2 linked regions of the Chitinophaga caseinilytica genome follow. Each later gene encodes a partner of the first gene's protein in a complex. Links are inferred from orthologs where the notes say so. Each region holds a gene or a part of one and is shown in the gene's direction. Other genes may lie near its edges. The genes, in order: tsaB and tsaD.

Region 1 (6,100 bases):
TGGAGATTTCAAGGACAGCGATACCACATCCCGCTTCACGCCGCAGCTCGACAGCGCCCTGCGCAACTTCCAGGCGCGTTTCGGGCAGAAGGAAGACGGCGTTATCCGCGAAAGCACCGTGGCGTCGCTGAACCGGCCGCTGGAGCACTACATGCAACAGATCCTCCTCAATATGGAACGCATCCGCTGGGTGCCGGTGGAAGTAAATACCGATTACCTGCTCGTGAACATCCCGGAATTCCGGCTGCATGCCTACGAAGACGGCAAGCTGGCCTGGAGCTGCAACGTGGTGGTGGGCACGCAAGGCAACAGCACCGTGATCTTCAGCAAAGATTTGAAATACGTCGTGTTCAGCCCTTACTGGAACGTACCCCCGGGCATCCTGAGGAAAGAAGTGCTGCCGGGCATCCGGAAGAGCGGAAAAGCTTACCTGGCACGGCATAACATGGAAATGTCGGGAAGTGGGAACAGCATTTCGATAAGACAGAAACCCGGGCCCAGCAACTCGCTCGGCAAAGTGAAATTCCTTTTCCCCAACGAATACAATATTTACCTGCACGACACGCCCTCGAAAGGATTGTTCAACGAAACGAAGCGCTCCTTCTCGCACGGCTGCATCCGCGTCTCCGAACCGAAAAAACTGGCGGAATGGGTGCTGCGGAAAGATTCCAGCTGGACGACCGCCAAGATCGACGCCGCCATGAACGCCAACAAGGAAAAATATGTAACGGTGAAAGAGAAAATCCCCGTGTTTATCGGGTATTTCACGGCGTGGGTCGACAGCCAGGGGCGTCTCAATTTCCGGGACGACGTGTATGGCCACGATAAGAAACTGGCAGCGTTGCTGTTCGGAAAATAAATCAGACGGAACTTTCCGTATGCAGAAGCGGTTTCCCGGGAAGGGGGGCCGCTTTTGCCGTTGATTTGGGAGGAGAAATGCGCTGCAGGAGGAAGTACCCCGCGATGAGGGCGCCTGCGCAGCCGGCCACCATCAGATAATACATCACGGGCGAATGCTGCGTGAAATGATGGCTGCCCACGTTGAGCAGGAGCGCCGAAGCGCCGTTGTAAGCCACGTGCACGAGCATCGACGGACAAAGATCGCGGAAGCGGAGGTAGAACGCGCCGGTCACCAGCCCCATCATGAACGCGCCCGGCATCTGCGAAGGGTCTGGATGCGCGAGCATGTACAGCAGCGCGCTCTGCACGAGCGCAACGCCGGAAGAATAGCGGTGGAGGAGGGCCTCCATGATGATTCCCCGGAACAGTATTTCTTCCATCATCGCCATGAGCATAACCGTGCAAATGATGGAATACGGCGAGCCGATGCGGATCGAGGTAAAACTCATGTCTGACCAAACCGGCAGCGGCAGGATGCTGCCCAGCCCGTCTTTCACCATCACCAGCGCAATGGCCATGGAAACACAAAGCAGGAACAACTCGCCGGTCATGTACAACCGCGGCATGAACTGGAAATTATCGCGCTTGCGGACGAGTGCGCAGACAATAACGCTCACACCGCCCAGGGTGTATAACCAGGAAAGGATTTCGGGAAATTGCAGGAGGTTGATGCCAGATACCAGGAACACGATCGCGCAGGGAATGATCCATCCCGCAAACAGTGCGATCTGCATTTGCCATGCGCCATTCAATGACAGACCATGCCTTGTTTTGACATACATATTAGTGCAGCTAAATTTTCTTCGGGTAGTTGACTAGTCTCGGCTGATACGTTCAGCTAATATAAGCATTTTTGCAGGCGCAAAACCTTATTTTTGCGGCATATGGAAAAACAAATCATCAACTCCACCAATGCGCCGGCACCGATCGGTCCGTACAACCAGGCCGTGCAGGCGGGCAACATGCTGTTCATCTCCGGCCAGATCGCGCTGAACCCGGAAAGCGGGCAGATGGAGCAAGACGATATCATCGCCGAAACCCATCGCGTGATGCAGAACCTCCGCAACATCCTTTCCGAGGCGGGTATGGATTTTTCCGATGTCGTGAAAAGCACCATTTTCATCATGAACATGGGCGATTTCGGGCAGATCAACGAAGTGTACGGGAAATATTTCACCGGTTATTTCCCCGCCCGCGAAACCGTGCAGGTAGCCGCATTGCCCAAAGGCGCCAATGTGGAGATTTCCATGATCGCCGTTAAATAACCGCCGATGGATATTCTTGTAACGGGCGACAGGCAGCGGTGGGACGCGTTTCGCCAGTCGAGGAACACCGGCGCGCACCGCGTTTTGTACGAACCGGAATTGCAGCCGCTGAAAGGCGGGGCAGACCTGGTGATCGACCTTTCGCTCGACGAGCGGCCGGAAAACCTCATGATCTACGCGCTGCGCCCCGAAATGCCCGTGCTGGGCTGCCTCGTGAAAACGCCGGCAGTGGCCTGGGAGGAACATCGGCGCGTATATGCCGTGAACTGGCTGCCCGGTTTTTACGGGATGCCGCGGCTGGAAGTGGGCATCCCCGCGGAAGGGGACGCCGAAACGCTGCGATCGGTCATGGCCGAACTGGGATGGGAATACGACACGGTGAAAGCGGCCGCAGGCCTCGTTACGCCGCGCACCGTCGCCATGATCGTCAACGAAGCCTATTTCACGGCGGAAGAAGGGACCGCTTCGCGGGAAGACATAGACATTTCCATGAAACTGGGCACCAATTATCCTTTCGGTCCGTTCGAATGGTGCCGGCGCATCGGCATCCGGAACGTTTACGAAGTGCTGCGCGCCGTGCACGCCGAAACGGGCAATGAGCGGTACCGCGTCTGCGATACGCTTGAACAGGAATACCAAACATTTATCCAACAACCCGACTAATTCCGGACATTGGCACAGATACTCCATATCGATACTGCAACTTCCATCGGCTCCGTATGCCTCGCGCGCAACGGGCAGGTGGTGGAAACGATCCACAATACCGACCAGCGCGAACATGCCGCTACCATTACCCGGAACATCGGGGAGCTGATGAAGCGCCACGGGGTGAATCCGCAAGACATCGACGCCATCGCGGTGAGCGCGGGGCCGGGGTCGTATACGGGGCTCCGTGTGGGGACGGCTACCGCGAAAGGATTGTGTTACACCTGGAAGAAGCCGCTCATCGCGATATCGACGCTGCAGATGATGGCGGCGGGGATGCAGGCGCAGCGGCCTTCCGAAGATGTGTTGTACGCCCCCATGATCGATGCGCGGAGGATGGAGGTGTTCACCGCCGTGTTCGATCAAAACCTCGAAGCACTGCTGCCGCCCCAGGCGATGGTGCTGGAACCGCACTCGCTCGACAACTTTATTGCACAGAAAACCGTCATTTTCTTTGGCGACGGGGCCCCCAAATGGCAGCAATTGTTAGGTGAGCCAACCAATACGCTTTTTCCATCCTACGTGATTTCGGCCGAACATATGGTCAGCCTTGCCGCGAAAGCCTTTGCGGATAAGGATTTCCAGGATGTGGCCTACTTCGCTCCGCACTACCTCAAAGCCTTCTTCCATCCCGGCAAAAAATAACATCCGTTGATTTTTTAGCAGATTTTTAGCATTTCCCGGCATCATATTACGCATAGAATTACGTTTATATCTGAAAGGATGTCGACGGACGGCAGATAGCGCCCGGAAGTGTCACGAAAGCGTCAAATTGTGGAAAAAACAGGGATATTCCGGGCTATATATTAAAAAAGAAGGTATAGAAATTTTTTTTATTGTGACAGATATTATAATTTTGTCTAATCAATATCCGCGATTATTGTCTAATAGTCCCGTTTTACTGTCCGTTGATCCCTGTCATTTCATTATTTTTTAAAACTATTTTGCGATGGAAAAACAATTATTAACTACCTCTTCTAATACTCTTATTATTTCTAGAGGTAACAATGAAAAAGATCAGATCAAATTGGATTACATTGCCGTTAAGAAAGCCGCGATGGTGTTGAGAGCGATCAACCACAAGCTCCGCCAGCAGATGATCAAGCTGCTGGAGGACCATAAGCGCATGACTGTAACGGAGATTTATGTGAAACTGCGCCTGGAACAGTCGGTAGCCTCCCAGCATCTCGCCATCCTGCGCCGCGCCGGGATCGTGATTACCGAAAGAGACGGCAAGTTTATCCATTATACCATCAACAAGCAGCGTATTGCCGAAGTGGCAAAATTCGTGGAAGAACTGGTGGGATAAGCCACACATCTTTCTTTTTCATAACCGTGCCCTACCCTGGGCCACCTACGATACTCAAAAGACCGCCCCTGAAGGCGGTCTTTTGTTTTTTCGTATTTTTGCTCAAATCAAAAACCACTATGTACATTAAGCAGTTGTATACCGGGTGCTTATCGGAAGCCGCCTATTATATCGAGTCGGAGGGTGAGGCAGCCATCATCGACCCCCTGCGCGACATTGAGCCCTATCTTGAACTGGCCCACGAAAGAAATGCCGCCATTAAATATATTTTCGAGACGCACTTTCATGCCGATTTCGTTTCCGGTCACCTCGACCTGGCCGCTGCCACCCATGCGCCGATCGTTTATGGCCCTGAAACCAAAACCGGGTTCCCGGTGCATATCGCCAAAGACGGGGAAGAATTCCGCATCGGCAAATTGACCGTTCGCGCCCTTCACACCCCCGGCCACACGCTGGAAAGCACTTGCTACCTCCTGCTCGACGAAGCCGGCGAACCGAACGCCATTTTTACGGGAGACACCCTCTTTGTAGGGGATGTTGGCCGTCCGGACCTCTTCAGCGGCAACCTCACCAAAGAACAACTGGCCGGCATGCTGTTCGAATCCCTCAACACGAAAATCAAAACCCTGCCAGACGGCGTGATCGTATATCCCGCGCATGGCCCGGGCTCGTCTTGCGGAAAGAACCTCGGTCCCAATACTTCCTCCACCATCGGCGAGCAAAAGCGCGACAATTACGCGCTCCTCGCAGATAACAAAGACGAATTCATCCGCCAGGTGACCGACGGTCTCAGCACCCCGCCGCAATATTTCCCCATCAACGCACAAATCAACAAGGAAGGTTACGACGCCATGAACAAAGTCATGGAGCGCAGCCTGCAACCTTTATCCATAGCCGCTTTCAAGGAAAAGTCGGAACATGGCGCCGTTATCCTCGACACGCGCCACGCCACCACTTTCACCGAAGGCTTCGTGCCCGGCTCCATCAGCATCGGGCTGGAAGGCCGCTTCGCCGAATGGGCGGGCAGCCTCCTGCCGTTCGATAAAGCGATGGTCCTCGTTACCGCGCCCGGCCAGGAAGAAGAAACGATCGTCCGCCTCGCGCGCGTAGGTTTCGACAAAGTGGAAGGCTACCTCGAAGGCGGGTTCGACGCCTGGAAGAACGCCGGCGAAAAGATGGATATGATCATTTCCGTAGACCCCGACGAGTTGGCGATGGACATCCCGCACGACGAAAACCTCCAGGTGATCGACGTCCGCAAACCGGCAGAATTCGCCGACGGCCATGTGAAAGACGCGGTGAACCTCACGCTCAGCGAGCTCACAGACCCCGGTACCATGGCCCATCTCGACGAGCACCTCAACCTTTACGTTCATTGCCAGGGCGGCTACCGCAGCGTGATCGCCTGCTCGCTCATGAAGCGTGAAGGCATCCATAACCTCCGCAACGTAAACGGCGGATTTGCGAAAATGAAAGACGAGAAAGGGATCGAAATCAAGAAGGAAAAGAACGTTCTCAACTAAGATTAACAAAACTTTTGATAGGAGCCGGGGCCGCATGGTCCCGGCTTTTTCATATCTGGCAGGAGTTTTGCGCTCCAGGCGTACAACGTCCCGTATGCCCGAAACGCTCCAGATCCCCCGGGAAATCGTTTCCCTGTTCGACCATACTTACAGTCGCCCCGCCCGGCAACTGCTGGAAGATTTTTTTCGCAGCGGCGGGCTTTCCCTTCAGCAGATCCTTCACCGGCAGGCGGTTTTGAAGACGTTTATCCGGCACTGGAAGCATCTCCAGCATTTTGCGTATTCCCGCTATGATTTCGAGGAAGTGCTGACATTCACCACCCAGGCCGATTATTTCGCTTACGAGTTCCCGGGCGTGTGGGCGAGGATGTTCCCTTCCACCAACCGAAAGCTCGTGC
Region 2 (6,266 bases), 3.4 Mb from region 1 along the record:
TTGCATGGTAGGCGGTGGCCTGGGGCTGCTATTCGTCTACGGGGGCGCCCTGATCGCCAGGAACATGTTCAGCTCCTTCCAGATCGGGCTTTCGATCGGCAATATCATCCTCGGGTTTTCCATTTCCGGGATCGTGGGGATCATTGCCGGGTTCATTCCCGCTTACACCGCCAGCAAGCTCGACCCAGTTGTGGCGATCAGGAGCAATTGACGATTTCCGGAAATCTCCAATGTGCCGCGTTATTGAACCGACGGCAAAAATCAGCATTTCAGTCATGAATCAGTTGAATCCCATTGCGATGAAATTAGCGGAGTTAAAAAAACTTGAAAAGAAGGACTGCATCTTCCTGGAAGATGTTGATCCCATTTTCCGGGACGACCTGCAAACATTCATCATCGGAGAAACGATGACTTTGAAGGACGGGAAACTGATCATTCATCGTAGCCTGTTTCGAAGATGGCTTCAAAAAATCCAAACCGAAGGGTTAGATCACAAGAAAGACGCTACAACATGACTACTGAAAAATTCGAAAAGATCAATTCGCTGAAAAACCGCATTGATAGTCTTAACGATATGAAGGAATGGGATGATTCGTTTATCGAAATGGTAAAAACGGACTTCACCTATAACTCCAACAAGCTTGAAGGAAATGCGCTCACTTTCGGACAGACGATTGCGGCATTGAAGGATCTTGTTACACCAGGGAGCCACGCTTCGAGCGACATACTGGACGTGATAAATCATCAGGAAATTTTGGACGTCGTATTCGATAATCACCGCACGGAAAAGATATCCGTTGAAAACATCCTGCAACTCCATAAAGTCTTGATGAAATACATCGTTCAATGGGAAGACGACGGTCATTACAGTCCCGGACGTTTTAAAATGTTCGAGAACGCGACCATGCTGAGCGGTGGTAAAATTTATCGATATTTACCTCCTGCCGAAGTGCCGGATGCGATGGAAGCCCTCGTGACTGCCATCAATCACCAACTTACCGGGGTAGATTATGCTGATATCAACCGGCATCCGCTTACGATAGCCACCCGATTTCATCAACAGTTTCTCGATATTCATCCGTTTAGCGACGGCAATGGCAGGATAGCCCGGATTTTCGTAAACCTGATACTGCTGAAAACCGGTTTTCCGCCAATTTTCATTAAGGAAGTTGACCGGAAAACATATCTCCACCTGTTCGAGCTATCCCAAAAGGATATCCTTCCCATGCAGGAATTTTTTGCCGACAAACTCCTTGAAAGCCTGGACGTTAAGTTGGATTTCGTGCTCCAGGCGATCCAGTCCGGCGAAACGGCTGCATAGCCATCCCGGGTTGCAGCTTCCTTCTTTGGCACACCAATTGCCTTCCCCTCCATATCTTTGCACGCAATTCAAATCAACCGATGAAACACATATTCCTTGCCGGCGCCCTTTGCATGACGCTCTTTTCGGGATGCGAGACCACTCAACAGATCCTCAGTACGCTGCCCACTACCACAACCACCGGTCAGCCCAACAGTTTCCAGATCGCCGCAGGCCTCAAAGAAGCCCTCAGCATAGGTGCCCAGAATTCCGCCAGCCGCCTTTCCGCGCCCAACGGGTTCTTCGCCAACGCCATGCTCAAAATCCTCATGCCCCCCGAAGCGCAGAAAGTGGAATCCACCCTCCGCAACCTCGGCATGGGCAACGTTGTCGATAAAGCCATCCTCGCCATGAACCGCGGTGCCGAAGAAGCCGCCAAATCAGCTGCGCCCATCTTCGTGAACGCCATCAAACAAATGTCCATCACCGACGCTATCGGTATCCTCCGCGGGGGCGACTTCGCCGCTACCAACTATTTCAAGCAAAAAACCACTTCAGCCCTCACCACCGCCTTCAGCCCCGTGATCAACAACGCCCTGAAGAAAGTAGACGCCACCAAATATTGGGCAGACGTATTCACCGTCTATAACAAATTCTCCAAAACACCCGTCAATACCGACCTTACCGCCTACGTCACCGAACGCGCCATCAACGGCATCTTCCATGAAGTAGGAGCGGAGGAACAAAAAATCCGTAAAGACCCCGCCGCCCGCGTCACCGAGCTCCTCAAAACAGTCTTCGGCAGCTCGCTGGCCCAGAACAAATAATCACTTGCCCGTCGAAAATAGCCATGGCCCGCCCGAACGGCCGTTCCCGCAGGCCATGGCCTTTTTATATAATGGTTTAGGTGCATGTGTGCCGGCAGGGCATGCATTTCCGGTGGTTTTCGCGTAACTTTGCGGACTTATGCCGGTTAACATACTTGCCATAGAATCTTCCTGCGACGATACCAGCGCAGCCGTCATCTCCGACGGGACCATCCTGTCCAACGTCATCGCCGGACAGGCCGTTCACCAACAATACGGCGGGGTAGTGCCCGAACTGGCTTCCCGCGCCCACCAGGAAAACATCGTTCCGGTGGTAGACCTGGCACTGAAGAAAGCCGGCATGCAGCCGGAAGACCTCAGCGCCATCGCATTCACGCAAAGCCCCGGCCTCATCGGCTCGCTGCTGGTCGGCAGTTGCTTTGCCAAGTCGATGGCCCTGGCGCTCGATCTCCCGCTGATCGGCGTTCACCATATGCAGGCGCACGTGCTCGCCAATTTCATCGACGATCCCAAACCGGCCTTTCCCTGCCTTTGCCTCACCGTTTCAGGCGGCCATACGCAGATCGTGCTGGTAGACGGGCCGCTGCAAATGAAAGTCATCGGCGAAACGCTCGACGACGCCGCCGGCGAAGCGTTCGATAAATCCGCCAAACTCCTCGGCCTGCCGTACCCCGGCGGCCCGCTGGTCGACAGATACGCCAAAGAAGGCAATCCCAAAGCCTACCGGTTCCCCGAGCCGCAGATCCCCGGCCTGGATTTCAGCTTTTCCGGCCTTAAAACGTCGATCCTGTATTTCCTGCAGGAAAACACGGCGAAAGACCCGGCATTCGTGGAAACCCACCTGGCCGATATCTGCGCGTCCATCCAGCACCGCATCGTCACGATTCTCACGAACAAGCTCGCGAAAGCAGCGCAGGAAACGGGGATCACGGAGATTTGCATCGCCGGCGGCGTAAGCGCCAATTCCGGGCTGCGCAATGCCCTGGAGGCGCTCGGCAAGCAAAATGGCTGGAATGTCTACATCCCGCAGTTCCAGTATTGTACGGACAATGCCGCCATGATCGCCATGACGGCGCATTACAAATACCTCGCCGGGGCTTTCAGTCCTGCGGATACCGTTCCCACGGCCCGCGCGGCATTCGAATAAGCGAAACATGGGGAATTCCTGGTTCCAGTTCAAGCAGTTCAGGGTAGAGCAGGCCGGCAGCGCCATGAAAGTCTGTACCGACGCGTGCATTCAAGGCGCGTGGACGGCCGCCAGCCTCCAATCGCGCCCGCCCTCCCGCGTGCTGGACATCGGCACCGGAACAGGCCTCCTCAGCCTGATGCTCGCCCAGGTAACACCGGCAATCATCGACGCCGTGGAACTGGACACCGCCGCAGCCGCACAAGCCATCGCCAATTTCGCCGGATCGCCCTGGAACACCCGGCTCCACGGCCTGCAATCCGACATCCGGACATTTTCCAGCCCAGAAACCTACGATTTCATCATCACCAATCCGCCGTTTTTCCAGAACGACCTTCGCGGCCCCGATGCCCGGCGCACCGCTGCGATGCATACCGCTACGCTGGGATACGCTGACCTGCTCGATGCCATCGCAAGATTGCTGTCGCCCGGAGGCAGCTTTTCGATTTTGCTGCCGTACGCGGAGTTCCGGATTTTCCAGGAACTTGCCAAGGCGCAAGGCCATTCCCTCCGCGCACTCCTCGACATACAACAGTCGCCCGCACATGCGCCCTTTCGTTCGGTCGGCATCTTCGGAAAAGGCGACGCACAACCCGCCGAAACGCTTGTCATCCACGACGAACACCGGCAATATACCCCCGCGTTTTCCGCACTGCTGCAGCCTTTCTATCTCTATCTCTGACTGCTGCCGGCTTCCTGAAACAAATTGACGAGATTTAGAAACGGATCGACGAACGCCGCGCCGGCTTCATGCTGTATTTTGAATGATGAAATTCCACGTCATGAAACTAGCATTGTCTTTGATCGCCCTGCTGAACCTATATTTTGCCAAAGCGCAAACGGTTGACCCGACTATTAACAGTAAGATGAAAGTAACCTGGCCCGCCGGAAATTCCCGGACCGGCAAAGTCGTTTTCAACCTGGCGCCCGGCCATCCGCTTTTCCAGGAAATTTCCCTCGACGGCAAACGTATCGCTGCACAGGCTGACCCGGTTTTTGTCGTAAGCGTGGGAAGGAGAGACCTGCTATCCCAAAACCGCTGGAACATCTTTTTCGATAAAGTACCCGAAAGGCCCTTCCAGAGCCATGTTCTGACGATCAGGAAAACCAACGCGGCAGTAAGAACGGAAGGCAGCAGGACGATCGTCACCATCGGGCCCATATCCGCAGAAACCTTCGAAGGCAACCTGGAAATCACGTTCTATCACGGCAGCCCGCTCTTCAACGTGGCGGCCGTTGTTTCCACCCAAACAGACGCCAAGGCGATCGTGTTCGATGCCGGTTTTACAAGCGCATCGAAAGACTGGCAAACTTTTTCATGGATCAATACCGGTGATTCGCTCATACGCGCAAATGCTGCAAAAGCGGACACCGCCCGCAACGTTGCCGTGAAATATCGTGCCATCGCGGCTTCCGGGAAACAGGGCACGTTGGCCGTATTTCCTCCGCCGCACCAGTATTTCTATCCGCTGGACGAAGCCTTCAACCTCCGGTTCACCTGGTTTGGCAAAGGTTACCGCGGATTGGTGCCGGGAAACGGGATCGGCATCCGGCAGGAATTGCAGGGCGACAAGCGCTTCGTTCCCTGGTTCAACGCGCCGCCAGGCACGCAGCAACGCATGAACTTTTTCTGTCTGCTCGATACAGAAAGCGAAACGGCGGCCTTTGCCGCGGTAAAACGGTATACGCATAACGACCGGTACGTTCCGCTGCCGGGATTCAAAACGATGTCGAGCCATTTCCATAACGAATTCGTCATGAAAGTGATGCTGGCGGGGAAACCGGTGCCGGAACGGCCGGAGTTCGTGGACGTGTTCAAACGGCTGGGCGTAGACATTGTGCACCTGGCGGAATTCCATTATACCGCCGATCCCAAAGGGCCGGACGAAAAGCGGCTCCCGCAGCTGAAAGCGCTGTTCGAACTTTGTGAAAAGCAGTCGGATAAGGATTTCCTGCTGTTGCCGGGAGAAGAGCCCAACGAGTTTTTCGGAGGGCATTGGCTGAATATTTTTCCGCGGCCGGTATATTGGGTGATGTCGCGCCGGGAACAGACGCCCTATGTCGAAGACCGGCCAGGCTTCGGCAAAGTGTACCACATCGGCAATACATCCGAAATGCTGCAACTGCTCAAAGATGAAAGCGGTCTGGCCTGGACGGCGCATCCGCGTACGAAAGGCTCCGTCAACACACCGGACATCTACAACCATGAAGCTTTTTTTCAGTCAGACAGGTTCATGGGCGCAGCGTGGAAAGCCATGCCCGCCGACCTTTCCGAGCCGCGTCTCGGCAGGCGGGTGCTCGATCTGCTCGACGATATGAATAACTGGGGAACGCGGAAAACGGTCATCGCCGAAGCCGACCTTTTTACCATTACGCCCGACAATGAAATGTACGCCCACATGAACGTCAATTACCTCATGCTCGACAAACTGCCGGCGTACCAGGACAGCTGGTTGCCCATCCTGGACGCCATGCAATACGGGCGGTTTTTCAGTACCACGGGCGAGGTGCTCATGCCGTCTCTGCGGATCAACGGTCGCATTTCCGGCGACAGCCTGCAACTGCCCGCAAACGGGCTTGCGGAGATCGCGTTGCGCCTGCGCTGGACGTTCCCCATGCAGTTCATTGAAATTATTTCTGGCGACGGGAAAGCGGTGTTCCGGGAGCGGATCGAACTTTCTTATACGGAGGCTTTCGGCGACAGGGAATTCCGGCTGGAAGCGAAACTCGCCGGCCGCAAATGGGTGCGCGTAGAAGCCTGGGACGTGGCGGTGAACGGTGCTTTCAGCCAAACGTTTTACATCCGCTGACAGCAGTTCAGGACTGTTCTGCCTGCGCCCGGTGATAATTGGCGACTGCCCAGGCCTGGAGCGCCTGCATCACCGGTTTGAGCGCGAGCCCTTTTTCCGTGAGCGAGTATTCGACGGTGGGAGGCACGGTGGGATGGGGTTTC

What was found.
Region 2: the proteins of tsaB (region 1) and tsaD are in contact, whole or in part, in a solved structure (PDB 4WQ4), measured with the Escherichia coli proteins. The link is inferred for Chitinophaga caseinilytica from one-to-one orthologs.

The regions. Positions count from the first base shown.
Region 1 is NZ_CP150096.1:843,543-849,642, reverse strand. What follows is about bases 1,853-4,676. They hold tsaB (tRNA (adenosine(37)-N6)-threonylcarbamoyltransferase complex dimerization subunit type 1 TsaB), read left to right. Parts: upstream 1,853-2,837; coding sequence 2,838-3,515; downstream 3,516-4,676. Other genes in these bases: WJU22_RS03600 (MBL fold metallo-hydrolase), read left to right, coding at 4,299-4,676; WJU22_RS03605 (ArsR/SmtB family transcription factor), read left to right, coding at 3,898-4,179; WJU22_RS03615 (3-hydroxyacyl-CoA dehydrogenase family protein), read left to right, coding at 2,172-2,828; WJU22_RS03620 (RidA family protein), read left to right, coding at 1,853-2,165. In the rest of the region: WJU22_RS03630 (L,D-transpeptidase family protein), read left to right, coding at 1-859; WJU22_RS03625 (type II CAAX endopeptidase family protein), read right to left, coding at 861-1,634; more of WJU22_RS03620, read left to right, coding at 1,785-1,852; more of WJU22_RS03600, read left to right, coding at 4,677-5,702; WJU22_RS03595 (MutS-related protein), read left to right, coding at 5,797-6,100. UniProt on the Escherichia coli protein: Required for the formation of a threonylcarbamoyl group on adenosine at position 37 (t(6)A37) in tRNAs that read codons beginning with adenine.
Region 2 is NZ_CP150096.1:4,245,398-4,251,663, forward strand. What follows is about bases 1,281-4,270. They hold tsaD (tRNA (adenosine(37)-N6)-threonylcarbamoyltransferase complex transferase subunit TsaD), read left to right. Parts: upstream 1,281-2,266; coding sequence 2,267-3,274; downstream 3,275-4,270. Other genes in these bases: WJU22_RS17425 (Fic family protein), read left to right, coding at 1,281-1,321; WJU22_RS17430 (DUF4197 domain-containing protein), read left to right, coding at 1,402-2,127; WJU22_RS17440 (tRNA1(Val) (adenine(37)-N6)-methyltransferase), read left to right, coding at 3,282-3,995; WJU22_RS17445 (hypothetical protein), read left to right, coding at 4,096-4,270. In the rest of the region: WJU22_RS17415 (ABC transporter permease), read left to right, coding at 1-211; WJU22_RS17420 (hypothetical protein), read left to right, coding at 276-515; more of WJU22_RS17425, read left to right, coding at 512-1,280; more of WJU22_RS17445, read left to right, coding at 4,271-6,123; WJU22_RS17450 (helix-turn-helix domain-containing protein), read right to left, coding at 6,131-6,266.